DNA from 3 places in the Streptomyces sp. AM25 genome. Region 2 is predicted to be linked to each of the others. Evidence: riboswitches for the same ligand, from Rfam matches in the RefSeq annotation. Region 2 holds a riboswitch; each other region holds the start of a gene.
The links. Region 2 has a riboswitch for cobalamin ahead of ACLHRZ_RS13700 (SCO2321 family membrane protein). Riboswitches for the same ligand answer to the same signal wherever they lie in the genome.
Positions count from the first base shown of each region.

Region 1: another riboswitch for cobalamin. It lies ahead of cobN (cobaltochelatase subunit CobN); the one in region 2 lies ahead of ACLHRZ_RS13700 (SCO2321 family membrane protein).
Region 3: another riboswitch for cobalamin. It lies ahead of nicT (Nickel transporter NicT); the one in region 2 lies ahead of ACLHRZ_RS13700 (SCO2321 family membrane protein).

Region 1 is NZ_JBKIWN010000003.1:191,103-201,151, reverse strand. Features, by position in the region: gene cobN (cobaltochelatase subunit CobN) at 1-3,436, opposite strand, end outside; cobalamin riboswitch at 3,471-3,595, opposite strand; gene cobG (precorrin-3B synthase) at 3,739-5,025, shown strand; gene ACLHRZ_RS04895 (precorrin-8X methylmutase) at 5,022-5,675, shown strand; gene ACLHRZ_RS04890 (precorrin-2 C(20)-methyltransferase) at 5,672-7,204, shown strand; gene ACLHRZ_RS04885 (cobalt-precorrin-6A reductase) at 7,397-8,224, opposite strand; gene ACLHRZ_RS04880 (cobalt-precorrin-5B (C(1))-methyltransferase) at 8,254-9,387, shown strand; gene cobM (precorrin-4 C(11)-methyltransferase) at 9,389-10,049, opposite strand, start outside.
Region 2 is NZ_JBKIWN010000009.1:216,643-226,691, forward strand. Features, by position in the region: gene ACLHRZ_RS13690 (CbiQ family ECF transporter T component) at 1-534, opposite strand, end outside; gene ACLHRZ_RS13695 (SCO2322 family protein) at 551-1,186, opposite strand; gene ACLHRZ_RS13700 (SCO2321 family membrane protein) at 1,186-2,436, opposite strand; cobalamin riboswitch at 2,563-2,709, opposite strand; gene ACLHRZ_RS13705 (aldehyde dehydrogenase) at 2,827-4,278, shown strand; gene ACLHRZ_RS13710 (TetR/AcrR family transcriptional regulator) at 4,355-4,921, opposite strand; gene ACLHRZ_RS13715 (nuclear transport factor 2 family protein) at 5,021-5,407, shown strand; gene ACLHRZ_RS13720 (DUF7848 domain-containing protein) at 5,478-5,723, opposite strand; gene ACLHRZ_RS13725 (ATP-binding protein) at 5,927-6,412, opposite strand; gene ACLHRZ_RS13730 (helix-turn-helix domain-containing protein) at 6,681-7,535, shown strand; gene ACLHRZ_RS13735 (hypothetical protein) at 7,546-7,743, shown strand; gene ACLHRZ_RS13740 (hypothetical protein) at 7,791-8,378, opposite strand; gene ACLHRZ_RS13745 (alpha/beta hydrolase) at 8,371-10,049, opposite strand, start outside.
Region 3 is NZ_JBKIWN010000003.1:218,209-228,257, reverse strand. Features, by position in the region: gene ACLHRZ_RS05015 (glycosyltransferase family 2 protein) at 1-535, opposite strand, end outside; gene ACLHRZ_RS05010 (response regulator transcription factor) at 650-1,369, shown strand; gene ACLHRZ_RS05005 (sensor histidine kinase) at 1,366-2,475, shown strand; gene ACLHRZ_RS05000 (NAD-dependent epimerase/dehydratase family protein) at 2,567-3,550, opposite strand; gene nicT (Nickel transporter NicT) at 3,604-4,719, opposite strand; cobalamin riboswitch at 4,751-4,970, opposite strand; gene ACLHRZ_RS04990 (APC family permease) at 5,128-6,627, shown strand; gene ACLHRZ_RS04985 (YIP1 family protein) at 6,716-7,306, shown strand; gene ACLHRZ_RS04980 (cytochrome P450 family protein) at 7,436-8,614, opposite strand; gene ACLHRZ_RS04975 (MAB_1171c family putative transporter) at 8,760-9,974, opposite strand; gene ACLHRZ_RS04970 (hypothetical protein) at 9,964-10,049, opposite strand, start outside.

The sequences.
Region 1 (10,049 bases), on a different contig from region 2:
CTCGGTTCTCCGGGTCGAGGACGTATGTCTGGGCTAGCTTGTCGTACATCCAGTCGGGGACGACGCCGGTGGTGGCGTCGTAGCCGAACAGGTAGTCCACGGTGGCGGCGAGTTCGAAGGCGCCCTTGTAGCCGTGGCGGCGCATGGCCTCGATCCAGCGGGGGTTGACCACGCGGGCGCGGAAGACGCGGGAGGTCTCCTCGACGAGGGTGCGGGTGCGGACCGTCTCCGGGCGGGTGGAGTCGCCGATGTAGGCCTCGGGGGCGGTGCCCCTGAGCGCCTTGACGGTGGCCACCATGCCGCCGTGGTACTGGAAGTAGTCGTCGGAGTCGGCGATGTCGTGCTCGCGCGTGTCGGTGTTCTTGGCGGCGACCGCGATGCGCTTGTACGCGCTCTCCATCTCCGCGCGGGCCGGGCGGCCTTCGAGGCCGCGGCCGTAGGCGTAGCCGCCCCAGGTCGTGTAGACCTCGGCGAGGTCGGCGTCGGTGCGCCAGTCGCGGCTGTCGATGAGCTGGAGCAGTCCGGCGCCGTAGGTGCCCGGCCGGGAGCCGAAGATCCTTGTGGTGGCGCGGCGTTCGTCGCCGTGCTCGGCGAGGTCGGCCCGGGCGTGGGCGCGGACGAAGTTCTGCCCGTCGGGCTCGTCCAGCGAGGCGGCCAGCCGCACCGCGTCGTCGAGCAGGCCGATGACGTGCGGGAAGGCGTCGCGGAAGAAGCCGCTGATGCGGAGGGTGACGTCGATGCGGGGGCGGCCCAACTCCTCTGGTTCGATGGGCTCCAGGCCCGTCACGCGGCGCGAGGCGTCGTCCCAGACCGGCCGGACGCCCAGCAGGGCGAGGGCCTCGGCGACGTCGTCGCCGGCGGTACGCATGGCGCTCGTCCCCCACAGGGACAGGCCGACCGACGTCGGCCAGTCGCCGTTGTCGGTGCGGTAGCGCTCCACCAGGGAGTCGGCGAGGGCCTGTCCGGTCTCCCAGGCGAGGCGGCTGGGGACGGCCTTGGGGTCGACGGAGTAGAAGTTGCGGCCGGTGGGCAGCACGTTGACCAGGCCGCGCAGGGGGGAGCCGGAGGGGCCTGCGGGAACGAAGCGGCCGTCCAGCGCCCTTACGGCGTTGCCGAGCTCGTCCGTCGTCGCGGCCAGGCGGGGGACGACCTCGCGCGCCGCGAAGTCCAGGACGGCGGCGACCTGTTCGCCGTGCTCGGTGGGCACGGCCGCCGGGTCCCAGCCGGCGGCCTCCATGGCCTCCACCAGGGCGCGGGCCTTCTCCTCCGCCTCGTCCGCCGTCGTCCGCGTCGCCGCGGACTCGTCGAGACCGAGCGCCTCGCGCAGGCCCGGCAGGGCCGCCGTGCCGCCCCAGATCTGGCGGGCGCGCAGGATCGACAGGACCAGGTTCACTCGGTCGGCGCCGGCCGGGGCGTTGCCCAGCACATGCAGGCCGTCGCGGATCTGGGCGTCCTTGACCTCGCACAGCCAGCCGTCGACGTGCAGCAGGAAGTCGTCGAAGCCGTCGTCCCCGGGACGCTCCTCCATGCCGAGGTCGTGGTCGAGCCGGGCGGCCTGGATCAGGGTCCAGATCTGGGCGCGGATGGCCGGGAGCTTGGCCGGGTCCATGGACGAGATCTGGGCGTACTCGTCGAGGAGTTGCTCCAGGCGCGCGATGTCGCCGTAGGACTCGGCGCGGGCCATGGGCGGCACGAGGTGGTCGACGAGCGTGGCGTGGGCGCGGCGCTTGGCCTGGGTGCCCTCGCCCGGGTCGTTGACGAGGAAGGGGTAGACGAGCGGCAGGTCGCCGAGGGCGGCGTCGGGGCCGCAGGCGGCGGACAGGCCGGCGTTCTTGCCGGGCAGCCACTCCAGGTTGCCGTGCTTGCCGAGGTGCACCATCGCGTCGGCGCCGAAGCCGCCGTCCTCGCGGGAGGCCGCGATCCAGCGGTAGGCGGCCAGGTAGTGGTGCGAGGGCGGCAGATCGGGATCGTGGTAGATGGCGATGGGGTTCTCGCCGAAGCCGCGCGGCGGCTGGATGAGGATCAGCAGGTTGCCGCGGCGCAGGGCGGCCAGCACGATGTCGCCCTCGGGGTTGCGGCTGCGGTCGAGGAACATCTCGCCGGGCGCGGGCCCCCAGTGCTCCTCGACGGCCTCGCGCAGTTCGGCCGGGAGCTGGGCGTACCAGCGCTTGTAGTCGGCGGCCGGGATGCGGACGGGGTTGCGGGCGAGCTGTTCCTCGGTGAGCCAGTCCTGGTCGTGGCCGCCGGCCTCGATGAGGGCGTAGATGAGCTCGTCACCGTCGCCGGACGCGAGGCCCGGGACCTCTTCGTCGCCGAAGTCGTAGCCCTCCGCGCGGAGTCGGCGCAGCAGGGCGACGGCGCTGGCGGGGGTGTCGAGGCCGACGGCGTTGCCGATGCGGGAGTGCTTGGTGGGGTAGGCGGAGAGCACGAGGGCGATCCGCTTCTCGGCTGCCGGGATGTGGCGCAGGCGGGCGTGGCGTACGGCGATGCCGGCGACGCGGGCGGCGCGCTCGGGGTCGGCGACGTAGGCGGGCAGGCCGTCCTCGTCGACCTCCTTGAAGGAGAACGGGACGGTGATGATGCGCCCGTCGAACTCCGGCACGGCGACCTGGGTCGCGGAGTCGAGCGGGGAGAGCCCCTCGTCGTTCTCCTCCCACGCGCTGCGCGGGCCGGTGAGGCACAGGGCCTGCAGGATCGGCACGTCCAGGGAGGCGAGCGCACCCGCGTCCCAGGACTCGTCGTCGCCGCCCGCCGAGGCCTCGGCGGGCCGGGTGCCGCCGGCGGCGAGCACGGTGGTGACGACGACGTCGGCAGCGCGCAGGGCGTCGACGAGTTCGGTCTCGGGGGCGCGCAGCGAGGCGACGTACAGCGGCAGCGCCCGGCCGCCCGCGTCCTCGACGGCACCGCAGAGGGCGTCGACGAAGGCGGTGTTGCCGCTCATGTGGTGGGCGCGGTAGTAGAGCACGGCGACGAGCGGGCCGCCGGGGTTGTCCGCGCGCGGGGTGCGCTCGAGCTCGCCCCAGGACGGGGCGGGGGCGGGCGGTTCGAACCCGTGGCCGGTGAGCAGCACGGTGTCGGAGAGGAACCGCGCCAGCTGGTCGAGGTTGGCGGGCCCGCCGTGGGCGAGGTAGGCGTGGGCCTCGGCGGCGATGCCGATGGGCACGGTCGAGTGCTCCATCAGCTGGGCGTCGGGCGCCTGTTCACCGGTGAGGACGACGACGGGCCGCTCCCCCGCGAGCAGCAGGTCCAGCCCTTCCTGCCAGGCGCGGACGCCGCCGAGGAGCCGTACGACGACGAGGTCGGTGTCCTCCAGCAGCACGGGCAGCTCTTCGAGCGCGAGCCGGGCGGGGTTGGCGAGCCGGTACGGGACCGGGCCGCCGGCCGCGCGGGCGCTGAGCAGGTCGGTGTCGGACGTCGACAGGAGAAGGATGCGCATGCTGCGGCTGGCCCTTCCTCGGGGTCCGCGCCCCGGGTGGTCGTGAGGACGGCGGGAGTTCCTGACTCGCCCGGCGTCTCACCGCCGCGCTCACAGTGGCGGGACCGTGCCGGAATCACACCGGCTTCCTCCCCTGTCGCCGTCTCTGGCGTGGTCATACTAGCGGGGGCGGAGGGGCGCCCCGAAGGGGCGCGAGACAGTTTCGATATGCGGCTCCGCCGCGTGGGCGCGACCGGCCTCCACCGACCCGCAGTCGGCCGACGGGCCCGGCAGCACCCCCCACCGTGGGTATGCTCGCCGCCATGCCCGCCCCCACCGACCCCCCTGTCCGCACCGGCGGCGACCGCTGCCCCGGTGCACTCCGACTGCACACCGCGGACGACGGCGCGCTGGCGCGCATCCGGCTGCCGGGCGGCCTCCTGACGGCCCGTCAGGCATCGGTAATGGCCGACCTGGCCGACGAGTTGGGCGACGGACACCTCGACCTCACCTCCCGCGGCAACGTCCAGCTCCGCGCCCTGCCCGCCACCTGCGGCAGTGAACTCGGCAACCGCCTCCGCGAGGCCGGCCTGCTGCCCTCCGAACAGCACGACCGCGTACGGAACGTGGCGGCGTCCCCGCTCTGCGGCCTCGACGGCCCGGCTCCCGCCGACGTCCAGGCCTGGGCCCGCGAACTGGACCGGCTCCTCTGCGCGAACCCGAACATCACTGAGCTTTCCGGACGTTTCCTCTTCGGCCTGGACGACGGCCGCGGCGATATCGCCGCCCTCGTCCCCGATGTGACATTGATCGCAACGGACGACGGACACGCCCTGCTCTCCTACGCGGCGGCCGGCTCCTGCCTGCGCATCCCCGCTGCGCACGCCCCGCGCGCGGCCGTGCTCGCGGCCGAGTGGTTCCTGAGCGAGCGGCGTCGCAACGGCAGCACCGCCTGGCGGGTCGCCGAACTCCCCGCCGGACAGCGGCCGCGCCTGGACGTGTTGGGGCAACAGCTCGCCGCCGAGGGCATCGCCGCCGAGTCGGCCGAGAGGGCTCCGCGGACGGGCACCCCCACGCCCCCCGGACTCGTCCCCGGCCCCGGCGGCCGGACCGCGCTGTCGGTCACGGCCCCGCTCGGCCGTCTGAACACCGGCCAGTGGCGGCTGCTGTGCGCAACGGCCGGTTCCGGCGAGCTGCGCGTGACCCCGTGGCGCGGCATCGTCGTCCCCGGCCTCCCCGCCGACGAGGCCCCCGCCCGCCTGACGGCCCTCGCGGAGGCGGGACTCGTCACCTCCCCCGAATCCGCCTGGCACCGCGCGGGCGCGTGCGCCGGCCGCCCCGGCTGCGCCAAGTCCCGTGCGGACGTACGGGCGGACGCGGCGGCCTGCCTCGCGCGGTCCGCCCCCGGGCAGCCCCTGCCCGTGTACTGGTCGGGGTGCGAACGCCGTTGCGGCCACCCCGCCGACAGCGGCTGGTGGGTGGACGTCCTGGCGACGGGCGACGGCTACCGCATCGCGATACGCGACGGGGCGACGGAGACGGCACCGGTGACGGTGCCGTCAGCAGACCTGGCCGGCGCGGTGGCGGCGGCCCGTACCACCACACGATGAACGACGAGGGCGACGAGGGCACAGTGTTCGACTACGACAAGGACGGCGCGTCCATCTACCGCCAGTCCTTCGCCACCATCCGCGCCGAGGCCGACCTCGGCGGACTGCCGCCGGACGTCGGCAAGGTGGCCGTGCGCATGATCCACGCGTGCGGGATGACCGATCTCGTCCGCGACCTGGCCTGGTCCCCGCAGGCCGTGGCCCGCGCCCGCGAGGCGCTGCGCGCGGGTGCGCCCGTCCTGTGCGACGCCAACATGGTCGCCAGCGGCGTCACCCGCAAGCGGCTGCCCGCGGACAACGAGGTGCTGTGCACCCTCGCCGACCCGTCGGTGCCCGAACTGGCCCGGCGCATGGGCACCACGCGCAGCGCCGCGGCCCTGGAACTCTGGCGCGACAGGCTGGACGGCGCGGTGGTGGCCGTCGGCAACGCGCCGACCGCGCTGTTCCGCCTGCTGGAGATGGTCGCGGAGGGCGCACCGCGCCCGGCGGCCGTGCTCGGCATACCGGTCGGCTTCATCGGTGCCGCCGAGTCCAAGGAGGCGCTGGCGAGCAACCGGTTGGGGCTGGAGTACCTGGTGGTGCGGGGGCGGCGCGGCGGCAGTGCCATGGCCGCGGCCGCGATCAATGCGATAGCGAGCGAGGAAGAGTGAGCGAGCACAAGTCCGGACGGCTCTACGGAGTGGGCCTCGGCCCCGGCGACCCGTCCCTGATGACCGTACGGGCGGTGGAGGTCGTCGCCGCCGCCGACGTCGTCGCCTACCACAGCGCCCGGCACGGCCGCTCCATCGCGCGCACCATCGCCGAACGCCACCTGCGCCCCGACCACATCGAGGAGCGGCTCGTCTACCCCGTCACCACGGAGACGACCGACCACCCGGGCGGCTACCGGGGCGCGATGGAGGAGTTCTACGAGGAGGCCGCCGCCCGGCTGGCCGCGCACCTGGACGCCGGGCGCACCGTGGCCGTGCTCGCCGAGGGCGACCCGCTCTTCTACAGCTCGTACATGCACATGCACAAGCGGCTGGCCCACCGCTACCCGACCGAGGTCGTCCCCGGCGTCACCTCGGTGAGCGCGGCCGCGGCCCGGCTCGGCGAGCCGCTGGTGGAGGGCGAGGAGGTGCTGACGATCCTTCCGGGCACCCTGCCCGAGGAGGAGCTGACGGCCCGCCTGGCCGCCACCGACTCGGCCGTGGTCATGAAGCTCGGCCGCACCTTCCCCGCGGTGAAGGGCGCGCTGGAGCGCTCGGGCCGCCTGGCGGAGGCACGGTACGTCGAGCGCGCCACGATGAGCGGGGAGCGCACGGGCCGCGTTGCGGACGTGGACCCCGGGTCCGTGCCGTACTTCTCGGTGGCGGTGCTGCCGAGCCATGGGGGTACCTCCCATGCCGTTCAGGCTATGGGGGAGGGCGCCGAGCCCGTTGCGGAGGGCCGGGGCGAGGTCACGGTCGTCGGGCTCGGCCCGGCGGGGCCGCTGTGGCTGACGCCCGAGGCGCGGGGCGCGCTGGCGGCCGCGGAGGACCTGGTCGGCTACACGACCTACCTGGACCGGGTGCCGGTGCGCCCGGGGCAGCAGCGGCACGCCTCGGACAACAAGGTGGAGTCCGAACGCGCCGAGTTCGCCCTGGACCTGGCCCGGCAGGGCCGCCGGGTCGCCGTCGTCTCGTCCGGCGACCCCGGGGTCTTCGCCATGGCCACCGCGGTGCTGGAGGTCGCCTCGGAGGGCCCGTACCGCGAGGTGCCGGTGCGGGTGGTCCCCGGCATGACGGCCGCCCACGCGGCGGCGTCCCGCGCGGGCGCCCCGCTGGGTCACGACTACGCGGTCGTCTCGCTGTCCGACCGCCTCAAGCCGTGGGAGGTCGTCGCGGAACGCCTGCGCGCGGCGGCGGCAGCGGACCTGGTGCTGGCGCTGTACAACCCCGGTTCGCGCAGCCGCACCTGGCAGGTGGGCAAGGCGCGGGACGTCCTCCTGGAGCACCGGGCGCCCGAGACCCCGGTGGTCCTCGGGCGCGACGTGGGCGGCCCGGAGGAGAGCGTACGGATCGTCCGCCTCGGCGAACTGGTGCCGGAGGAGGTCGACATGCGGACGATCCTCATCGTGGGCTCGACGCAGACGCGGGCGGTGCGGCGCGCCTCCGGCGAGGAAATCGTGTGGACCCCGAGGCGGTACCCGGAGGGGTAAGTCGGGGCTGCGCCCCGTAAGGGGCGCGGGGCTGTGACACCATGCGGCTCCGCCGCGTGGGCGCGACCGGCGGATCTTCGTCGCCCCGGCACCACGGCGCCCCGTAAGGGGCGCGGGGAACTGCGCGAGCAACCACGACGGCCCACGGCCGACGTCCCCGGGGCTACGCCCCGGAACCCCAGGGGCAGTGCCTCAACTGCAGGCCGGTAGGGGCTTGTCGCGCAGTTCCCCGCGCCCCTTACGGGGCGCCGTGGTGCCGGGGCGGCACAGCCACGCAACCGCCCCGGCCACGTCAGTGGCCACGGGCACACCCTCCGGCACCGGGGGCCGCCTCACCACGACGACCGGTACCCCCGCCTCCCGCGCAGCGACGAGCTTCGCGGCCGTGGCAACGGCCCCGCTGTCCTTCGTCACCAGCACATCGATGCGATGCCGCCGCAGCAGCTCCCGCTCCCCCTCCACCGTGAACGGGCCCCGGTCCAGCAGCACGTCCATCCGGGCCGGCACCGCACCTTCCGGCGCGTCCACGGAGCGCACGAGGAACCACATATCCTCGAGGTGCGCAAAAGCCGCCAGTCCCATCCGTCCCGTGGTCAGGAACGCCCGTTCCCCCAGCGCGGGCAGCGCACTCGCCGCCTCCTCCAGAGAGGCGACGTCGTGCCAGTCGTCACCGGGCCCCGCGACCCAACCGGGGCGGCGGAGGGCCAGCAGGGGAACATGGACGTCCGCGGCGGCCTGCGCCGCGTTGAAACTGATCGTGCCGGCGAAAGGATGGGTGGCGTCGATGAGCGCGTCCACCTGCTGCTCGCGCAGCCAGCGGGCCAGGCCTTCGGGTCCCCCGAACCCCCCGATCCGTACCTCGCCCGCCGGCAGCCGGGGTTGTGCGACGCGGCCGGCCAGCGAGCTGGTGACCCGCAGCGACGGGTCTGCGACCAGCTCGGCTGCGAGGTGCCGCGCCTCGGTGGTGCCGCCGAGGATCAGGACGTGGCGCACGTCGCTCCCCCTTACGTTCACGTTCACGCTCGCCAACCCTAGGCCAGGAGCGCCCCGTGGCTGACGCCGAGGCAACCGGCGGCCGTACCGCTCAGCTCCAGCACACCGGCCTCCGGCACGGCTGGACGACCGGGGCCTGCGCCACCGCGGCCACCACGGCCGCGTACACGGCGCTGCTCACCGGGGAGTTCCCCGACCCCGTGACGATCACCCTGCCCAAGGGGCAGACGCCGGCGTTCGCGCTCGCCGCGGAGGAGAAGAGTGCGGGCCGGGCGATGGCGGCCGTCGTCAAGGACGCCGGTGACGACCCGGACGTCACGCACGGCGCCCTGGTCCGCGCCACGGTCCGGGCCCTGCCGGCCGGTTCGGGCGTGGTGTTCCGGGCCGGTCCGGGCGTGGGCACGGTCACCCGGCCCGGGCTGCCGCTGGCCGTGGGCGAGCCCGCGATCAACCCCGTGCCCCGGCAGATGATGCGCGAGCACGTGGCCGCCGTGGCGGAGCGGCACCGCGGCACGGGCGACGTCGAGATCGAGATCTCGGTCGACAACGGCGAGGAGATCGCCCGTTCCACCTGGAACCCGCGCCTGGGCATCCTGGGCGGGCTGTCGGTCCTCGGCACGACCGGCATCGTCGTGCCGTACTCCTGCTCGGCCTGGATCGACAGCATCCGGCGCGGCGTGGACGTCGCCCGCGCGGCGGGCCGCCGGCACGTGGCGGGGTGTACGGGCTCGACCTCGGAGAAGGTCGCGGTGGCCGTGCACGGCCTGCCGGAGGACGCGCTGCTGGACATGGGCGACTTCGCGGGCGCGGTGCTCAAGTACATCCGGCGCCACCCGGTGGACCGGCTCACGATCGCGGGCGGCTTCGCGAAGCTGTCGAAACTGGCGGCCGGGCACCTGGACCTGCACTCGTCCCGCTCCCAGGTCGACAAGGGCTTCCTCGCCCGGCTGGCCCGCCGGGGCGGGGCGGACGAGGCGCTGGCGGAGTCGGTCGCCGCGGCCAACACGGGCCTGGACGCGCTGCAGCAGTGCGCGGCCCGGGGCGTCCGGCTGGGCGACCTCGTCGCCGCCACGGCCCGCGACGAGGCGCTGACGGTGCTGCGGGGCGCACCGGTCAGCGTGGACGTCATCTGCATCGACCGCGCGGGCACGATCGTGGGCCGCGCGGACCCGCGGGGCCCGCGCCCTTGAGCTACGGCTGCCCGCACCGCTCTCTGTCCGTCGAGTACAGATAGCTGTCCGGGAACTGCTCCGCCCCCAGCGGCCGCCCCACGACGATCACAGCCGTGCGCAGCACACCCGCGGCCTTCACCTGATCCGCGATGTCCGACAGCGTGCCGCGCAGCACCAGTTCGTCCGGCCGGCTGGCCATCGCGACGACGGCCGCCGGGCAGTCGGCCCCGTAGTGCGGGAGCAGTTCGGCGACGACCTCGTCCGCGTAGCGGGCGGCGAGGTGGAGGACGAGCAGGGCGCCGCTGCGGCCGAGGGTGGCGAGGTCCTCGCCGGGGGGCATCGGGGTGGCCTGGCGGGCGATGCGGGTGAGGATGACGGTCTGGCCGACGGTGGGCACGGTCAGTTCGCGGCCGAGGGCCGCCGCCGCGGCGGCGAACGCCGGGACGCCGGGGACGATCTCGTACGGGATGTCCACCGCGTCGAGCCGCCGCATCTGCTCGGCCACGGCGCTGAAGACCGACGGGTCGCCGGAGTGCAGCCGGGCCACGTCGTGGCCAGCCTCGTGGGCGCGGACGAACTCCTCGGTGATCCGGTCCAGATCGAGCCGGGCGGTGTCGACGAGCCGGGCGTCCGGCGGGCATTCGGCGAGGAGTTCGCGCGGCACGAGGCTGCCCGCGTAC
Region 2 (10,049 bases):
CCGGGCGGCGCGGAGCCGGGCCACGTCCGAGACCAGGTTCGGCGCGAACGTCATCGCGACCACGACCGCCACCCCGGCCTCGTACAGCGCGCCGGGCAGGGACTTCAGCAGCCGGGCCGGGTTGGCGAGGGCGTTCGCCGCCCCGACGCAGACCAGCAGGGCGGCCAGCTTCAGCCCGTCGTACAGGGAGAACACCAGGCCCTCCGCGGTCACCCGCCCCCCGATGCGCACCCCGCGCGCCCAGTCCGGCAGCGGGACCTCGGGGAGCGTGAGCACCGTGTGCGTACCGGGGATCGGCGAGCCCAGGACCACCGCGAAGACCAGGCGGATGCCGATGACGGCCAGCCCGAGCTTGAGGAACGCCCCGTACGAGCGCGCCCAGGGCGCGTCCGTCCGCCGGGCCGCCACCACATAGCCCGCGACGCCGACGAGCAGGCCGAGGAGCAGGGGGTTGGTCGTCCGCGATGCCGCGGCCGCCAGCCCCAGGGCCCAGATCCACCATGCGCCGGCGTGCAGTGCGCCGCTGTTCCTCATCCGCGCCGTCTGTTCCTCACCCGCGCCGGCGGCGGGCCTGCCAGGCGGCGGCTGCGCCGAGGACGGCCACGGCCGCGATGCCCGCGACCAGTCCGGCGGAGGGTCCGCCGTCGTCCTTCTTCTTCTCCGGCGCTGCGGACGTCCTGCTTCCGCCGCTCACCTGCTCGCCGCAGCCCGACTCCGGGTACCCGGCGATCGCGCACAGCAGCGCCGAGGAGTTGTAGCGCAGCGGCTTCGCCACCGCGGCCAGCGCCTCGCCGGCACTGGCATCCGAACCGACCTGGGCGCACGCGCTGCGCGCGGCCGGCGGGGTGGCGCCCGCGGGGGCGTCCGCGGCCGTGCCGAAGTCGAGGACGACGGCCACCCGCTTGCTGCCGTCCTTCGCCGCCGTGGATCCGCACACCGCCGCGAAGTCGGCCGCGCCCCGCGGCTTCGCCGCCTGTGCGGAGTCCTCGCTGACGGCGAAGCGGAAGCCGATCGTCTCCCCGTCGCCGGGGCGTGCGGTGGCCGGGCCCTGCGTGGCGTACGTCCAGTCCTTGCCGCCGTCCGCCGCCTGCCAGAACGACCAGTAGCGGTAGCCGGCCGCCTGCGCGGGCGCCGCGCCGAGCACGGCGAGCATCCCGGCGGCCAGCAGCGCACACACCTTGCGCATTACTGCTTCTTCTTCATGCGGCCGCTGAGGAGGATGCCGACACCGACGCTGGCGATGAAGGCGGCGCCGAGGATCCACCAGCGGTTCGAGTCGCTGCCGCCGTCCTTCTTCTCCTCCTTCGCCGCCGGCTGCTCCGCCTTCGGGCCCGTGGCGCCCAGCTGCTGCACCAGGTCCGTGCCGCCGAAGGAGCGCGGGTCGGCGCCCGCGGTGTGTGCGGCGAGGATCAGCTTGGCGAGCCGGCCCGGGTCGCCCGCGGCCCACTCGGCGGTCTTGCTGTCCTTGGACTGCAGCCACGTCAGCGGCTTGCCGGCCGCCTCGCGGTGCCCGCCCGCGGCGAGGGCGATGACGGCGTCGGCGGTGGCGCCGAAGTCGGGGCCCTCCGGGGCGCCCGGCATCGAGGACTTCAGCTGCCCGCCGTTCGCGTCCAGCTTCTTGGCCAGGTACCCGGCGACGGCGTCGGCCGCCGCGGCCGCGTCCTTGGGCTTCGCGCTGTCGTCGCCCGCGCAGTCCAGCGGCTTGGCGGGCTTGTCGCCCTTCTCCGGCGCACCGGCCCCGAAGCCCTTGCCGAGGGCGGCCAGGGCGGCGGCGGTCGAGGCGAGGTCGTTGGCCTGCAGCTCGCCCTTCTGCGGCATGTAGGCGAACGCGCCGCGCTCGTCCTCCTTCTTGTCGCAGCCGAGCTGGAACGACAGCAGCGCGTCGTACGGGCTCCTGCCGCCCTTGGCCGCGGCCTTCGCCGGGTCCTGGCCGGCGGCGGCGAAGGCGCCGACCGCGATGGAGGTGGAGTTGGCATCGCTGGCGGCGCCGGGGGTCATGCCCCAGCCGCCGTCCTCGTTCTGGTGCTCCTTGAGCCAGCCGAGGCCCTTCTGCACGGCCGCGTCCCGGCCGCCCACGGCGGTCAGGCCCTGCACGGCGGCGGAGGTCGCGTCCGTGAACTCGCCGGCCTTGGGGTCGCAGGCCTTGCCGGTGTCGGCCCGGAAGCCGGCGAAGCCGCCGTCGGAGCACTGCTGGCCCGCCAGCCAGTCCACGGCCGCGGGGGCCGGGGAGACGCCCGTCGCGTGCTGGGCGACGAAGGCGAGCGACTGCCGGAAGACACCGTCGAACTTGGGGTCCTTGGCGCCGTACAGCCCCGGGGCCGCCGGGGACGGGGAGCCGTCGGCGAAGGCCGCGGGCGCTGCGGCGGCGCCCAGCACGGCGGCGGTGGCCAGGGCCGTGGCGCCGCGGCGCGCGTGGACGGCGAAGGAGGGGGCCATGGGGGTCGGTGCCTCTCGGTGTCTGTACGTGTCTGTACCCGTCTGTTCGGGAGGACGTACGCAGCCGCGCGGCGGCCGCCGCGGCGGAGCGCGGGGCACCGGCCCGGCCCCGCATACCTCGACGGGTGAGCCTGTTCCGCCTCGGTACGGGTGCTCCGGCTCGCAGGGTCCGGGCCCTGCTCACGGTTGCGGGTCAGCGCCGGATTCGCACCGGCTTCCCCCGTTCCGAGGTGGGATGAAGTTGTCCCGGACACCTTAACCGGACGCTCGCATGCGTGGCGGGGCGGTTACGTACCGCACACACGTGGCCCGTCCATTGCCCGTGCCACGGGGAGCTGCTATCCCCATCTGATGGAACGTCAGATGCATCGGACGTGAAGGGGCTCACAGATGACCGGAATCGTCGAGCACGGACAGCTCTTCATCGGCGGCACCATGGCCGCCCCGGCGACGGACGCCGTGCTCGACGTCGTCTCGCCGCACACCGAGGAGGTTATCGGGCGCGTGCCGCACGCCGCGCCCGCGGACGTGGACCGGGCCGTGGCCGCGGCCCGCACCGCCTTCGACTCCGGGGTCTGGGCGGGCCTGCCGCCGGACGAGCGGATCGCCGTCGTCACCCGTATCAAGGACGCGATCGCCGCCCGGCACGAGGAGTTCGCCCGCGTCATCTCCGCGCAGAACGGCTCCCCCTACTCCTGGGGCGTCCTCGCGCAGGCGCTCGGCGCGGTGATGGTCTGGGACTGCGCCGTCTCCGTCGCCCGCGGCTTCCCCTACGAGGAGCGCCGGCCCGGCGCGCTCGGCCCGCTGCTCGTGCGGCGCGAGCCGGTCGGCGTCGTGGCGGCCGTGGTGCCCTGGAACGTGCCGCAGTTCACCGCGGCCACGAAGCTGGCGCCCGCCCTGCTGGCCGGCTGCTCGGTGATCCTCAAGCCGTCGCCCGAGACCCCGCTGGACGCGTACCTCCTCGCGGAGATCGCCGCCGAGGCCGGGCTGCCGGAGGGCGTGCTGTCGGTCCTCCCCGCCGGGCGGGAGACCGGCGAGTACCTCGTCGGGCACCCCGGCGTCGACAAGGTGGCCTTCACCGGGTCGGTCGCGGCGGGCAAGCGGGTCATGGAGGTCGCCGCGCGCAACCTGACCCGCGTCACGCTCGAACTGGGCGGCAAGTCCGCCGCCATCGTCCTGCCGGACGCCGACCTGGACGCGGCCGTCGCTGGCATCGTGCCCAGCGCCTGGATGAACAACGGCCAGGCCTGCGTGGCCCAGACGCGCATCCTCGCCCCGCGCCTCCACTACGCCGAACTCGCCGAACGCCTGGCCGCTGCCGCCTCCGCCCTGCCGGTCGGCGACCCCCTCGACCCGGCGACCGCGGTCGGCCCGCTGGTGACCCGGCGGCAGCGGGACCGCTCGCTGGACTACATCGCCGTCGGCCGGCAGGAGGGCGCCAAGGTCCTTGCGGGCGGCGGCCGTCCGGCCGGCCGGGAGAAGGGCTGGTACGTCGAGCCGACGCTCTTCGGCGACGTCGACAACGCGATGCGCATCGCCCGCGAGGAGATCTTCGGCCCGGTCGTCTGCCTGCTGCCCTACGAGGACGAGGCCGAGGCCGTCGCCATCGCCGACGACTCGGACTACGGCCTGTCCGGCAGCGTATGGACGACGGACGTGGAGCGGGGCATCGAGGTGGCGCGCAAGGTGCGTACCGGCACGTACTGCGTGAACACCTTCAGTCTGGACATGATGGGCCCGTTCGGCGGCTACAAGTCCTCCGGAATGGGGCGGGAGTTCGGGCCGGAGGGGTTCGCGGAGTACCTGGAGCACAAGACGATCCACCTGCCGGCGGGGCGGTAGCGGGTGGCTCTGCCGGCGCAAATCCTCGATTTCAGCGGCGTGTCGTGAAGATCGGCACCGGCAAGCAGACTCGTTGTCACGTCCGGGCGAGGAGATCGTGGACCAGGCGGCGGGCGTAGTCCTCGTCGGTTCCGGGGACCGAGAAGACGACACGGAAATACAGCGGGGCGACCACGTGGTCGAGGATCTGTTCCAACGACGGTGACGCGACGCCCTGTTCCTGCGCGGCGTCGAGGGCGAGCCGGAAGCGGTCGCTGACGCGACGGAGGCACTCGCGGAGTCCGGCGCGGCGTTCGTCCACGTCGGAGGCGACCTCGGCGCGGAAGAACGCGATGCCGCCGGGCCGGGAGAGGTCGATGAGCGTCCAGACCGCCTGGTTCTCCAGATCGGTGCGCAGGTCTCCGGCCGGTGCGGGGACCTCGGACTCCTGGCGCTGTTCGGTGACATCGGCCAGGAGGGCCGCGATCGTGCCCCAACGGCGGTAGATCGTCGTCGGGTTGACCCCTGCCCGCCTGGCGACCGCGGGGACGGTGACCTGGTCGGCGCCGTGTTCGGTGACCAGTGCCACCACCGCGTCGTGCACGGCCGCGCGGACGCGGCTGCTGCGCCCGCCTGGTCTCTTCGCCGGTGCTTTTGCGTCCACCTCCACAGCTTAAAGCAAAGGGTTGCGCGTTAGTGCCGTTCGGGCCTACCGTCAACTTAAAGCAGTGATCACTGCTTTAAGTTTGTGAAGGGAACAGCCATGACCAACAGCGAAACCGCTCAGGAGCTCGGCCGGCGCTTCCACCAGGCCCTCGCCCGGCGTGACTGGAGCGGGGTGCGCACGCTGCTCCATGACGATGCCGTCTGGACGCTCCCCGGTGACAACACCGTCTCGGGTGCGGCGACAGGCGCCGACGCGGTGGTGGAGCGCGCCCGGAAGATCGCTTCTTACGGCCTCGACTTCGAGCTGCTGCACGTCCTGGTGAGCCGCGAGAACGTGGCCCTGTCGCTGCACAACACCGCTCGCCGCGAAGACGCCGTGCTCGACGAATACCTCAGCACGGTGTGCCGCCTCCGCGACGGCAGGGTCGCGGAGATCGAGACCTATCTCTCCGACGTCCCGGGGATGAACGCCTTCTTCGTCTGACCTGCCAGACCTCAGGTGCCGGAGGAGCCGAAGCGAACTCGTCCGGCGCTTGAACAGCGGGGCAGGCAGCCTACGAAAGGATCGCCTTCTCCAAACTGGTCTTCCAGTGCCGGTGTGCGATCTCCCTGTAGCCGGTGTGGGAAGGGTTGGCGCCGGAGTGCTGCATGGCCCAGTCGAGGGCGGGTTCGACCGCCGCGCACGGCCCGGAGCTGTCGGTACAGGCAGCGCAGTACAGTTCGTGCGTCACCAGGGGATTGCCCGGCACCTTCGCAGAGGTGATCTTCCATCGGGCGAATCGGAACGTGGAACGGGTCACTTGCTTCACCTTGGCTCGTCGTAGGGAGTGGATCTCCTGCCGACAGGTCGTCGCCGGGCGCCGCGCCCTGCAGGTCTTCCGGCTGGGCCTGTTTCCGACCCCTGCATGGACAGGGTCGGGTCGCACCTGGGCTGTGGTGCGATGGCAACCATGCTGCGCGTCGCGGTCCTTGGCGGGGGACCGTTCGTGTCGCGCCGCCCGCCTCAGAGGCGGGTGTAGTTCTTCGCTGCTTCGCGTGAGAGCACGACCCACATCTTGCTGCCAGCCAACGGTCCGCCTGCGGCGTCCAAGCCGCAGATCCCGCCGCAGGCGCTGACGATGGCGTAGAGCGTGGAGAGTGCCGCGCGCCGCCGCACCCAGCATGAGCTGGCAGTGCCCCTGGGGTGGGCGGGGTGTTCGTCGAAGACAGTCAGCCGTAGCACTCCGAAGCGCCAGCGCATGGACAGGCTCGCGGCCTTGTCCGGCGTGAACTGGTAAGCGTTCGCGAGTAGTTCGGATGCCGCCAGGGTGCCGAGCTCGGTCATGTCGGCGAGGCCATGGTCGGAGAGCAGGCGTCGCACGACCGCCCGGGCGGTGGACAGGCAGTACGCGCCGCCCGGGAGGCCGAAGGAGTAGTTGAGGTTGGCGGGGATCGGTGCGCGCGACGCCGCGGACCCTGCCTCTGGGCAGCAGGGTGGGTTGTTACTCATGCGCAGTAACTCCATGGTGGTGGGGGAAGGAGTCCTCGCACGCTGGCGGCCACCGGTGGCTCGCCTCCCTGGGCGTGAGCGTGCCCGCGCAGGGAAAGCGGGCGCGCTCACGCGGTGCACTTCCGGTGCGCTCGCGTGTGAGCGGTGCGTCACCGAATGTAGGGGCATCGCGCAACGCCGGACAACCTTGTCCGGAAAGACAACTCTGTCGGTGGACCGGGCCGTGCTCCGCACGGCATGCTTCGCGTTGATCGCAAGGAGGGTTCACATGCCGTCGAGGAGCCATCCGACCCAGCGGCAACGGCGCTTGGGCGCCGAACTGCGCAAGCTACGTGAGGCCGCGGGGATGACCGCAGAAGAAGCCGGCGCGGTGGTCAACATCAAGGCGTACCAGGTCAGCCACCTGGAGGCTGGGCGCGTGGGCATCACCCCGAGCCGCCTACGCACGCTGGCCTGCAACTACGGCTGTGCCCACGAAGATCTCGTGGAGGCCTTGGTGGCCATGGCCGACGAGCGCGAGAAGGAGCGATGGTGGGACGAGTACCGGGGATCGCTCCCACCGGGCTACCTTGACATCGCCGAACTCGAACACAACTCCCCTGGAATGTGCTTCTCTTCCAGCGTCCACATCCCGGGGCTGCTCCAGACCGAGGATCACGCACGGGTCATCTTCGAGGAGGCGGTTTCACCGCTGCCGGCCGATGAGCTGGAGCTCCGCATCGAGCACCGGATGAGACGGCAACGACTGCTGGACCGGAAGAACCCGCCAAGGTTCGACGCGATCATTCATGAAGCGGCTCTGCGCATGCAGTTCGGAGGCCGTAAGGTCGCACGCGCCCAGCTGAAGCACCTGCTGACGGCAGGCGAACGCGACCATGTGCGCGTTCTGGTCATCCCTTTCAGGGCTGGAGCCTTCCCTGGTTCCGGGCAAAACGTGCTCTACGCCTGCGGGGCGGTGCCTCCGCTCGACACGGTGCAGCTGGATGCTGCCCACACGACCGTCTTTCTCAGCGCCGATCTCCAACTGGAGAACTATCGGCGGCTATTGGAACGCACAGAACGCAAGTGCCTGTCGGCCGAGGATTCGCAGGCGCTGATCCAGGCCATCATGAAGGAACTCTGAGGGGAAGAGCATGTCCGAGATCCAGTGGGAAGAGCCGCTCTGCGCAGGTGGCGGCAACGCGTGCATGCAGATCGGTCGAACGGCGGACGGCGCCCCGGTGCTCCGGGAAGCCACCCGGCCCGATGAACTGGTCACCACCACCCGTGAGGGGTTGCGCAACTTCATAGAGGCTGCGAAGCGTGGGGAACTCGACCACTTCGTCGTGTAGCCGCCTTCCGAGTCATCGCCGCCTTCGGGTAGCCGTGACTTGAGTTCTCAGTACTCGGCACCCAAGTCCGTGCCCTCGGGCGCTCGGAAACACGCAGAGACCAGCGTGACCATGATTCCGGACTCCTTGCCGGCAGACGGAGGGTTTCCGGGCTTCGTCCCGTCGAACAGCTCAATTCTGGCTGTGTATTGCTCCTTGGTGGAGTTGGCGAAGATTCGCAGATCTTTGGACTGGCTAGTATCTGGCCCGTACTCGGTGATCTTCCATCCGTTGTCGGGCAGCCCCCCTCTCGCCGTTTGAAACCCTTGGGACAGAGTGTCCAGAGAGACCCCGTAGACGGACCACGTGTGACGCACTCTGTAGAGGTGCTCGGGATCCTCGGCGCATGTTGAAACGCTGGGGCCGGGTCGAGTTGTCGCCCCATTCCGGATTCCTATCAGGTCGAATATTTGACTCGAAAGCGTTTTCGTCTTCGTTCTGGCCTCGTCAACATCAAGCGTGACCGGCTTGTATCCGAGCTTATCCACTTTATTCACTTTCGAGCATGCCGTTCCGGCAGCTGCCAGAATCACTACGATTGCGGCCGTGACGAGTGGGCGGCCTCGACGTCCCACGGCGGAGATTGCTCTACTCATGTTCCACCTTGTTGTACTGTCGGACGACAACTGCTGCCTGGTTGTAGAGGCTTTGTGAGCCGGCGTCCCAGTAGCCGCCATGTCCGTCGGAATCCGTCGCCATTCTGTTGGCGCCGAATGCTTCATCGGATGGCACGGTCTGCTGGTACCCGAAGTTATATGGGATGCCGTGCCAGGTCTGCACTCCCCATTTGTACCCGCCAAGGCCCGCGACCCGGCCTCCGGCCGGGACTTGATCATCTGCAACCGAGGCAGCCTCGGACCAAACATGCCCCTTCCCGACGTCGAGGTCGTCGGCTTTGCCGACCAGCATTCCCGGGCTGCCTGCCACAATGATGTCATCAGCCGCGAGGTGCCCTCTATTGGAGGCGTCCCCGACCACGGTGCTGCCGTAGCTGTGGCCAATGACAGTCGTGTGGCTCTTGCTCGGGCCACCCTGTGCAGTCTGCAACCCGTCCAGAAAATTATTCAGTTTCGGGGATCCCGCATGCGCGTACTTCTCTTCCGTAGCCTCAGGAACGATGCTCTGCGGAGCGTCATAACCAAGCCAAGTCACGGTTGACACGTCGGAAACCCCGGGCATGCCCTGCGCAGTTGTCCACAATCGGGTCATTCGCTTGATGTCGCCATCGATCTTCCCGAGTCGTGCGGTAGTTCCTGGCACGTAAACCGCAGTATGAGCGGCTGTATCCGGGTTCCCGTTCGCGACTATGGCGTGCCCATTGCCTCTGGTGTCGAAACCCAGCAGGTAGGCCTCAGGAAGCCCTTCCTTGCCATTGTTCCCGAGATCCAATCGCTGCTGAACCGCATCCATCCCCTTGAGGCTGTCAGTGAGCCGATTCTTCTCAGCATCCCACTTCCTCCATTCTGACGCGATCACCCACTCTCCGCGTGCGCCGTGCTTCAGCTTCTGAGGCTCGTGTTGGCTGATTTCGTCCAGGCGGGCAGTGGCATCTTCTCGACTTGCGGACAACACGATCCTGTTCGCGCCATCGCGAACATCGGCTGGCAGGCCGTCCAGCGAGCCGATACTGGCCGGGTATAGAGAGGAATATTCATCACGTTCCGCTTGGGACAGGCTTCCCCACCATCTGGCGTTCTCCTTGGGGGCCTTGCCTTTAGGAACGCGGGATTCTGGGAAGTGCTTACCTGCAGCGGCGCGGACGTCCTGCACGTCGTGAGCGACAGCGGACCAGTCGGTGTTTTTCAGATTTCCGTCAGTTCTGAGCTTGGCAAGAGATCGGGCATAGCGCCCATCGATCTCGTTCGCCTCGTTGAGCGCATCGCCTATGCGGTTCGCTATCTCCTGCGCCTTGGCCTGGTTGGGGTCCGGCGTGCTGTCCGGCTTCAGCAGTGACGGCATCGAGCCGGGGGCTGCCGGTGTCGGGAGCAACGGAGCCGGGGCTGACGGGTTCTTCGGGTACTCGACCGATCCATCCGGCTTGACCGTGAACTTCAGGCTCTGTGCGTCCTCAAGCGCCTGCTTCAACTTCCGCTGAGGAGCTTCGAGCTCTTCAGCCAGGCCGCTGAGAGCAGTGCGGATCAGTCCGCATTCTGCGTGGATGTACTGGTAGTTCTTGCTGAGCTTGTCCAGATTCTGCAGGGCAGCGTCTGCGGCGTTGCCCTGCTGGGTGCCGCGCAGCTTGGCGGTCATCTGTTGGTCCACGCACT
Region 3 (10,049 bases), on a different contig from region 2:
AGCCGCTGCGCCGGTCGGTCAGGCCCAGGGCCAGCAGCGGCTCGCGCCGGGCGGCCCGCATCGGGCCGAGGTCGTGCACGGGCAGGCCCGTGCGGCCGCGGATCATGCGGGCGAGGGCGAGGTTGCCGAGGCGGGCGTGGAGGGGCCAGGCGCCACGGCCCTGCGGGCGGCGGCGGCCGAGGACGAGGTCGGCGGAGCCGTCGCGGACGGCCTCGACGAGCCCGGTGAGCAGGCCGGGGTCGAGCGAGGCGTCGCAGTCGCAGAAGCACACGACGTCCGCGGTGGCGGCCCGCAGCCCGGCGTGGCATGCGGCGCCGAAGCCGCGGCGCGGTTCGTGGACGACGGTGGCGCCGAGCGCGCGGGCGACGTCCGCGGAGCCGTCGGTCGAGCCGTTGTCGACGACGACGGCGCGCCAGCCGTCGGGGATGCGGGCCAGCACCCAGGGCAGGGCGGCGGCCTCGTCGAGGCAGGGGAGGACGACGTCCACGGGGGCCGTCACCTCGGAGGGTGTGGTCGAGTGGGTCACCCCTCTCACCTTACGAAGACAATTCCGGCAATTCGGATCCACGGTCCTTACAGAACAAGGACGTCACTCCTGGTGAGAGCTCTCCGCACGGCATCGCGGGCGCGACAGTGCGAGGCTTGCGGCATGCAGCAGCACCCCCTGCCCCCGTCCCGCGTCCTCGTCGTCGACGACGACCCCACCGTCGCCGAGGTCGTCGCCGGATACCTCGACCGCGCCGGCTTCGCCGTCGACCGCGCCGCCGACGGACCCGCCGCCCTGCAACGGGCCGCGGCCGCCCCGCCCGCCCTCGTCGTGCTCGACCTGATGCTGCCCGGCATGGACGGGCTGGAGGTGTGCCGGCGACTGCGCGCCGACCACGGAACACTGCCGGTCGTCATGCTGACGGCACGCGGCGACGAGGACGACCGCATCCTCGGCCTGGAGGTCGGCGCCGACGACTACGTCACCAAGCCGTTCTCGCCCCGCGAGCTCGTCCTGCGCGTCGAGGCCGTGCTGCGCCGCGCGCGGGCCGCCGTCCCCGCGTCCGCTCCCCCGCTGCGCGCCGCCGGGCTGACGCTCGACCCGGTGGGCCGCCGTGCCACCCGTGACGGAGTCGAACTCGCCCTCACCCTGCGCGAGTTCGACCTGCTGGCGTTCCTGCTGCGGCACCCCGGACGGGCCTGCAGCCGCGAGGAACTGATGCGCGAGGTGTGGGGCTGGGAGTTCGGCGACCTGTCCACGGTGACCGTGCACGTACGACGACTGCGCGCCAAGGTCGAGGACGACCCCGCACAGCCGCAGCTGATCCGCACCGTGTGGGGCGTCGGATACCGCTTCGAGGGCGAAAAGGAGACCGGCTCGTGAAGGATGTCCTGCTGATCGCCCTGTACGCCTTCCTCGGCGCGGCGGCGGCCGGGCTGGTCGGGGCCGTCGCCCTGCGGGCACTGCGCCACCGGTCGGTGGCGGTGTCGCTGACCGTGGTCGCCACGGTGTCGGTGACAGCGATGCTCGCCGGGACGCTGGCCGTCGCGTGGGCCATGTTCCTGTCCTCGCACGACCTCACGGTGGTGACGACGGTGTGCGCGATGGCCGCCGTGGTATCGCTGGCGACGGCGCTGCTGCTCGGGCGCTGGGTGGTCGCCCGCAGCAACGCCCTGACGCAGGCGGCCCGTTCCTTCGGCGAGGGCGGCAGCTTCGCCGCGCCGGGCGGCAGCGCGACCGCCGAACTCGCCGCGCTCGGCCGCGCGTTGGCGGCCACGAGCGAGAAGCTGGCGCGGTCGCGGGAGCGCGAGCAGGCACTGGAGGCGTCCCGGCGCGAGCTCGTCGCGTGGATCTCGCACGACCTGCGGACGCCGCTGGCCGGGCTGCGGGCCATGTCCGAGGCGCTGGAGGACGGCATGGCCGAGGACCCCGAGCGCTACTTCCGCCAGATCCGCACCGAGGTGGACCGGCTCAACTCCATGGTCGGCGACCTCTTCGAACTGTCCCGCATCCATGCCGGGGCGCTGCCGCTGAGCATCGGGCGGATGTCGGTGTACGACCTGGTGGGCGACGCCCTGGCCGGGGTCGGGCCGCTGGCGCGGGAGCACGGGGTGCGGCTCGTGGGCGACGCGGTCGAGGCGCTTCCCGTCGAGGTCGACGGGAAGGAGATGACGCGGGTGCTGGGCAACCTCCTCGTCAACGCGATCCGCCGGACACCGGCCGACGGGACGGTGGCGGTGGCGGCGCAGCGCGAGGCGGACACGGTGGTGGTGTCCGTGACGGACGGGTGCGGGGGGATTCCGGAGGAGGACCTTCCGCGCGTCTTCGACACGGGGTGGCGGGGGACGGAGGCGCGGACGCCTCCGGCGGGGGCGGGACTTGGGCTCGCTATTGTGCGGGGGATTGTGGAGGCCCACGCGGGGCGCGCTGCGGTGCGGAACGTGCCGGGAGGCTGCTGTTTCGAGATCGTATTGCCGGCACCGGGGTGACCGGAGGTGGTTGCGGCCGGTGGGCACAACCAGGGGGCGCGCCCCGTAAGGGGCGCGGGGAACTGCGCGATCAGCCCCCACCGACCCGCACTCAACCCGCCAGCTCGGCCACCCCCTCCGCAAAGCCCACCCCCGGGCGCCAGCCCAGCTCGTCCCGCAACCGCCGCGACGTAGCCGTCACATGGCGGACGTCGCCCAGGCGGTACTCCCCCGTCACCACCGGCTCCGGGCCCCCGCACGTCGCCGCCAGGGCACCGGCCAGCTCCCCGATCGTGCGCGGGCTGTCGCTGCCGCAGTTGTACGCCCTCAGCCCGCCGCCGGGCGAATCCGCCGCCAGCGCGAGCGCATTGGCCTGCGCCACGTCCCGCACGTGCACGAAGTCCCGCCGCTGGCCGCCGTCCTCGAAGACCCTCGGCGCCTCGCCCCGTGCGAGTGCCGAGCGGAAGAGCGACGCCACGCCCGCGTAGGGCGTGTTGCGCGGCATTCCGGGCCCGTACACGTTGTGGTAGCGCAGCGCCACCGCGCTGCCGCCCGTCGCGCGGGCCCAGGACGCCGCCAGGTGTTCCTGGGCGACCTTGGTCGCCGCGTACACGTTGCGCGGGTCCAGCGGCGCGTCCTCGTCCACGAGGCCCGGGGCCAACTCCCGCCCGCAGCGCGGGCACGGCGGCTCGAAGCGGCCCGCCTCCAGGGCCCGGGGGTCCCGCGGGCCGGGGCGGACCGGGCCGTGGGCGGGGCACTCGTAGCGGCCCTCGCCGTAGACGACCATCGACCCGGCGAGCACCAGGGTCCGTACGCCCGCCGCGTGCATGCCGGCCAGCAGCACCGCCGTGCCGAGGTCGTTGCGGGCCACGTACGCGGGCGCGTCCGCGAAGTCCTTGCCGAGGCCGACCATCGCGGCCTGGTGGCACACGGCGTCGATGCCCTTCAAGGCCCGTGCCACGGCCCCGGGATCGCGGACGTCGTCCGTGGGCACGAGCCCGGTGTCCATGACGACGGGCTCGTGCCCACGGGCGGTGAGGGCACTGACGATGTGCGAGCCGATGAAGCCCGCGCCTCCGGTGACGAGTACACGCATGGCCCCGACGCTAGAGGCACTTCACCGGCCGCGCACCGTTCAGGGGCGCTCCGTCACAGGTCCGTAAGACCCGTACTCCGCGCCGCCCAGCGCTGTTCGACCTTGCCGAAGCGCCAGTACGCGAGGGCGATGGCCCACACCACCACGAACAGGCCGACGATGACGAAACCGACGTTGTCGAGGTCGAGACCCGAGATCCAGCCCGTGACCGCGTCGTTCAGGTCGAGCTTCTCGTGCAGGACGCCGACGAGTTCGATGGTGCCGATGAGGAAGGCGACGGCGATCGACAGTCCGGTGATGGTGAGGTTGTAGTAGACCTTGCGGACGGGGTTGGAGAACGCCCACTGGTAGGCGAAGTTCATGAACGTGCCGTCGAGCGTGTCGAACAGGCTCATGCCGGCCGCGAACAGCAGCGGCAGGCACACGATGGCGTACCAGGGCAGGCCGGCGGCGGCGCCGCTGCCCGCCATCACCATCAGGGTGACCTCGGTGGCGGTGTCGAAGCCGAGGCCGAAGAGGAAGCCCAGCGGGTACATCTGGCCGGGGCGGGTGATGGAGCGCGTGAAGCGGCCGAGGATGCGGTTCATGAAGCCGCGCGAGTCCAGTTGCTGTTCCAGCTCGGCCTCGTCGTAGCGGCCCTCGCGCATGGCGCGGAAGATGCGCAGGATGCCTGCGAGGGCGACGAGGTTGAGGGCGGCGATGAGGTAGAGGAAGCCGCCGGAGACGGTGGTGCCGACGACACCGAGCGTCTGGTGGGTGGTGGAGTTCTCGTTCATCAGCGTCCCGGCCAGGTGCGTGCCCCCGGCGACCAGGGCGGCCATGATGACGACCACGCTGGAGTGGCCGAGCGCGAACCAGAACCCGACCGAGACCGGACGCTTGCCGTCCGCCATCAGCTTGCGGGTGGTGTTGTCGATGGCGGCGATGTGGTCCGCGTCGAACGCGTGCCGCATGCCGAGGGTGTAGGCGGTGATGCCGAGCCCGACGCCGTAGACCTTGGAACCCACGGTGTAGTGGTTGGGGACGACGAGCAGGAGGAGCACGCCGAAGGCTATGACGTGCAGTGCGGCTAGGACGGCCAGCAGGCCGGCGGTGCGCACGGTGTCCTGGCGGCGCCATTGGAAGGACGGCGGTGTACTGCGGGGGGTCTCTGTGGTGGGCAGAGTCATCTGCGGGTCACGCTCCAGCACCTCGTGGATCAGTTCGTGAGATGCCGTGGCCGGTCTCCTGGCTTACGGGTCCGTACGCGCCCGCCCCTGCCTTCCCGGCCGCCGGATGCGGCCAGTGGCACCGCGCGCCCCGCAAGGGACGTACGGAAAAGGGCGGAAGCTCCCCGATCACAGTGGCGAGGGCCGCTCCGGAATGGGGCCACAAAGGCCCGCCACCGGTCTTCCCGAACACCACGGCCGGGCCACCCTAACGCCCTGACCTCAGGCGGAGGCAAAGATGTGGCAATTGCCATGCCCATGCAGCGGAACGGGTACCGACACTTCTGTGCCGGGGTCCGCATGTGATGGACGGTCACGCAGGCCGGTGCTACGAGTGCAGCAGTGGGCGACGAGAGAGGGCTGACCGCCATGGCAGCAGAAGACAGAGACCGCAAACCCGGCGTACCGGAGCCCGGCTTCGAGCGCCGCATCGGGCTGTTCCAGGCGACGGCCATCAACATGAGCCAGATGTGCGGGATAGGGCCCTTCGTCACCATTCCGCTCATGGTCACGGCCTTCGGCGGCCCGCAGGCCGTCATCGGCTTCGTCGCGGGCGCCGTGCTGGCCCTCGCCGACGGGCTGATCTGGGCCGAGCTGGGGGCCTCCCTGCCGGGCGCGGGCGGCAGTTACGTGTATCTGCGGCAGGCCTACCAGTACCGCACCGGCAAGCTGATGCCGTTCCTGTTCGTCTGGACGGCGATGCTCTTCATCCCGCTCGCGATGGCCACGGGCGTCATCGGCTTCGTGCAGTACCTCGGTTACCTGTGGCCCGGGATGACGCAGACCCAAGGGGACGTCACCGGGCTGGTGTTCCTCGCGGTGGTCGTCGCGCTGCTGTGGCGGCGGGTGGAGAACATCGCGCGGATCACCGCCGTGCTGTGGGGGGTGATGCTCGCCTCCATCATCCTCGTCATCATCGCGGCCTTCACCCACTTCAGCCCCCACCTCGCCTTCACCTACCCCGCCCACGCCTTCGCCGTGACGACCAACCACTTCTGGCTGGGCTTCGCCGCGGGCCTGACGATCGGCATCTACGACTACGGCGGCTACAACACGGCCGCGTACATGGGCGCCGAGATCAAGAACCCCGGGCGCACCCTGCCGCGTGCCATCGTCTGGTCCATCTTCGGCATCATGGCGGTCTATCTGCTGCTGCAGATCGGCACCCTCGGGGTCGTCGACTGGCACGAGATGCTGGACCCGAACTCCACGGCCGGCTCCTCCGTGGCCTCGGCGGTGCTGGAGCGGACGTGGGGCAGGCGCGCCGCGGACGTCGTCACCGTGCTGATCCTCGTCACCGCCTTCGCCTCGGTCTTCACGGGGCTGCTGGGCGGCTCCCGGGTGCCCTACGACGCCGCGCGGGAGAAGGTCTTCTTCCGCCCCTTCGGCACCCTGCACCCGCGGCACCGCTTCCCGGTGCTGCCGCTGGTGACGATGGGGGTCATCGGCGCGATCGGCTTCCTGATCGGGCGTCACACCGACCTCAACACGCTGATCCAGCTGCTGACCACCGTCATGGTGATCGTCCAGGCACTGTCCCAGGTGCTGGCCGCCACCGTGCTGCGGCACCGCCAGCCGGGCCTGCGGCGGCCGTACCGGATGTGGCTCTACCCGCTGCCCAGCGTGGTCGCGGCGGCGGGCTGGATCGTCATCTACGGCTACGCGGACCGCAGTTCCCCGGGGCGGCACCCCATCGAGTGGTCGCTGGTGTGGGTCGCGGCGGGCTGCGTGGCGTTCGTGCTGTGGTCGGCGTACGAGAAGGTGTGGCCGTTCGGGCCGCGGGAGATCAGCGAGGAGTACCTCCACCCCGTCGCCGCGAGCGGCGAACCCGAGGACGACCCCGGCAGCACCGAACCCGCGTCCGCCTGACGGCGGCCGGCCCCGCGGCCGCCCGCCTTGATCACCTTTGTCCGGCCCGACAGCGGCTTCGTGGCCGAACGGTGATAAAACGGCACCCATGCCCGTGACCTCCGCTCCCGCCTCCAGCCCCCCTGCCGCCTCGCCACGCCGGCTGCTCTGGCACCGGCTGATATTCGGGCTCTGTTACCGGCCCGTCGACGTGCTCGACGAGGCCCGGGACCGGAGCGTCTGGGGGGCGGCCATGTTCCTCAGCCTGCTGTGCGGGGCGCTGGGGACGCTGGGCAAGGACTCCTTCTGGGTCCAGTGGGGCGTGAGTCCCGTCCTCGCCCTGGAGGCCATGGCCATCGCCTCCGGGGTGACGCTGGTGGCCACCCTGTTCCTCGGCGCCGTCACCCACGCCATCGCGCGGCGCCTGGGCGGCAACGGCAGGTTCGCGCCGACCACCGGCCTGTTCGCCGTCGTCTTCTGGGCGACGGACCTGCCGCGCCTGTTCCTCAACACCTGGCTGCCGGTGGACTCCGTGCCGGTGCGGGCGGCCGCCTCCGTCACCGCGGTCTTCGGCTGCGTGATCGCCACGCTGCTGATCCGCGGTCAGCACCACCTGCCCACGCACAAGGCCGTGGCCTCGGTGGCGATCCAGATGGCGGCGGCGGTGGCCCTGCTCAAGTTCCCGCCGGGAAGCGCCTGACGGACCGGCGTACGGTCCGGTGCGCGAAGGCCCGCCCGGTGCGACGGGGGATGCACACCGGGCGGGCTCGAGAACAGTTCTACCTCATCAAGGATGGGGTATGCACCAAAAACCTGTTCGCTTTGTCGATTACCAGCGAACGGGGAGCGAAATCAGGCCACGCGCCCGGACGGCCGGACGCCACCTCAGCTGTTCCCTCGGAACGTCGAGTTCCAGCGTCCCGAAGCGCTCCAGCAGCGCCGCCAGCGCCGTCTCCGTCTCCATCCGGGCCAGCGGAGCGCCCAGGCAGTAGTGGATGCCATGGCCCAGCGCCAGGCTCCCCGATCGGTCCCGCCGCAGGTCAAGGCGGTCGGGGTCGGGAAAGTGGTGCGGATCGCGGTCGGCCGAGGCCAGCGACAGCAGCACCGTCTCCCCGGCCGGCACGGTCACCCCGCCGATCTCTACGTCCTCCAGCGGGAAGCGGCGGATGGCCAGCGCCGCGGGTCCTTCCCAGCGCGCGAACTCCTCGACGGCCGCTCCGAGACCGTCCGGATTCGTTCGCAGCTCCTGCAGCAGTTCCGGGTGATCGAGGAGGGCCAGCACCGCGTTGGCGATGAGATGGACCGTGTTCTCGTACCCGGCGAAGAGGATGAGGAAGGCCAGCGAGGTCAGTTCGTCCCCGGACAGGGTGTCCCCGTCGTCCTGCACCGCGATCATGTCCGAGAGCAGGTCGTCGCCCGGCGCGGCCCGCTTGGCCGCGATCAGGTCCGTGAGGAAGCGCATCATGCTGCCGATCGCCTCCTTCATCAGGTGCGGACGCTCCGGGTCCGGCGTCATCAACCGGTCGGTCCAGGACCGGAAGTCCGGCCGGTCCGCCTGCGGGACGCCGAGCAGGTCGCAGATGACGGCGATGGGCAGCGGCCCCGCGTAGGCGGTCAGCAGATCCGCCCGGCCCGCGCCCTCGACCGCGTCCAGGAGGTCGTCGGCGATCCTCCGCACCGGCTCCCGGAGCCGCTCGACCCGGCCCGGGGTGAAGGCCTTCGCCACCAGGCGGCGCACCCGGGTGTGGTCCGGCGGGTCCATGTTCAGCAGGTTGGCGTCCAGGGCCGGGGGCAGTGAGAAGCCCGCGTAATTGCCGGGCGCGGCATGGCGCTTGTCCAGCGAGAGCCGGGGGTCGGCGAGGCCCCGGCGGACGTCCTCGTAACGCGTCACCAGCCAGGCGGGGCGGCCGTCGGTGCCGGTGATCCGGTGTACGGGGGCCGCTGCGCGGAGCCGCGCGTACGTCCCGTAGGGGTCCTCGATGAGCGGGGCGACGTCGATGGGTTGCATGGCACCTGACCCTATGTGTCCGGCTGGTCGCGCCCGCGCGGCGGAGCCGCATGATGTTGCAGCCCCGCGCCCCTTTCGGGGCGCGGGGTCTGCGGCGCAGGCGGCCTTGACCCCCGTCCAGGGCCGCCTCGTCCAGTTCACGCCGTCAAGGACGGCGTGCCGCGCTGATCTCCCGGAGTTCGTCGAGCACGGAGTCCACCAGCGGGTCGTGGTAGACGTCCGCGACACGGGCCAAGTGCTCGTGCTCCTCGGCCGGATCGGCGCTCACCGTCATCACGACGCTGTCCGCGTGGGGCGTCGCGACGTGCCCGGTGACCTGGTTGGCGAGGCCGCGGCGGAGCGCCGCCGCCTCCACCGCCGCGGCGAGCCGGTGCTCGTCCAGCCCGGCGGCCTGTGCCCGACGCCGGGCCACGTCGAGCGTCATGGGCTCGACATGGCGCCGGATGCCGCGCTGGATGTCCCGGATCTCGGCCATGCGCCGGTTGGCGCGCCACTCCAGATCGGCGAACGGCCAGCGGCCCGACCAGCGGGACTCCTCGATGGTGACCTCGGGAGCATGGGCGGTGACCTCCTCCCACAGCGGCTGCAGCCGCCGCAGCCGGCGCCAGGCGGCCACGCGGGGGCCGACGGCCGGCAGCGAGAAGCCCAGCAGGACGAGCAGCGCGGCGACCGAAGCGCTCATCGGCGCCACGCCGTTGGAGAGCCAGTACACGTCGTGGCCGGCCCAGCTGAGCACGAAGCCGGTGAGCTTGCACAGGCAGTACAGCAGGCCCAGCCAGCAGCCGGCGGCCAGCGTCCGCAGCCCCTTGGAGAGCCAGGAGCGGCCGATGCGGCGGGCGTAGCGCGGGCACAGCCAGCCGAGTCCGGCGAGGCTCGTCCCGAAGACGGCCAGGTACAGCACCAGGAAGGCGACGACGCCGGGGGCGTCCGCGTAGGCGGTGCTGAAGTCGCGCGGATGCTCCACGGCGTCGGGGCGTCCGACCGCAAAGCACACAATGGCCGCTGCCCAGGCCACCGCCACGACGGCCACCGCGAACCGGGACCGGGAGGCGGCGCGGGCGTGGGCCTCCTCGTCGCCGCGGCTGGTCCAGCGCAGCAGCAGCACGGTGGCGCCGGAGGCGAACAGCACGACGGCCGAGTAGAGGAACACCATGGCCAGGTTGGCCACACCGGTCAGCCGGTCGAAGGCGCGGTAGACGCTGGGCGCCGAGAACAGGAAGACGACGGGCACGCCCGCGGTCATCAGCGCGGTCAGCCCCAGGTCGACGTTGCCGCGGTCGCGGAACCAGGCGCGGGCCTTGTAGCCGACGATGGCCCAGGTGACGGCGCTGAAGGTCAGGTAGAGGGCGTCAAAGAACACCGGCACCGCCTTCCGCCGGCCCGCCGCCGGTCTCGCGGATCTGCTTCCGCACGTGCTGCAACGCGGGCCCGAGCG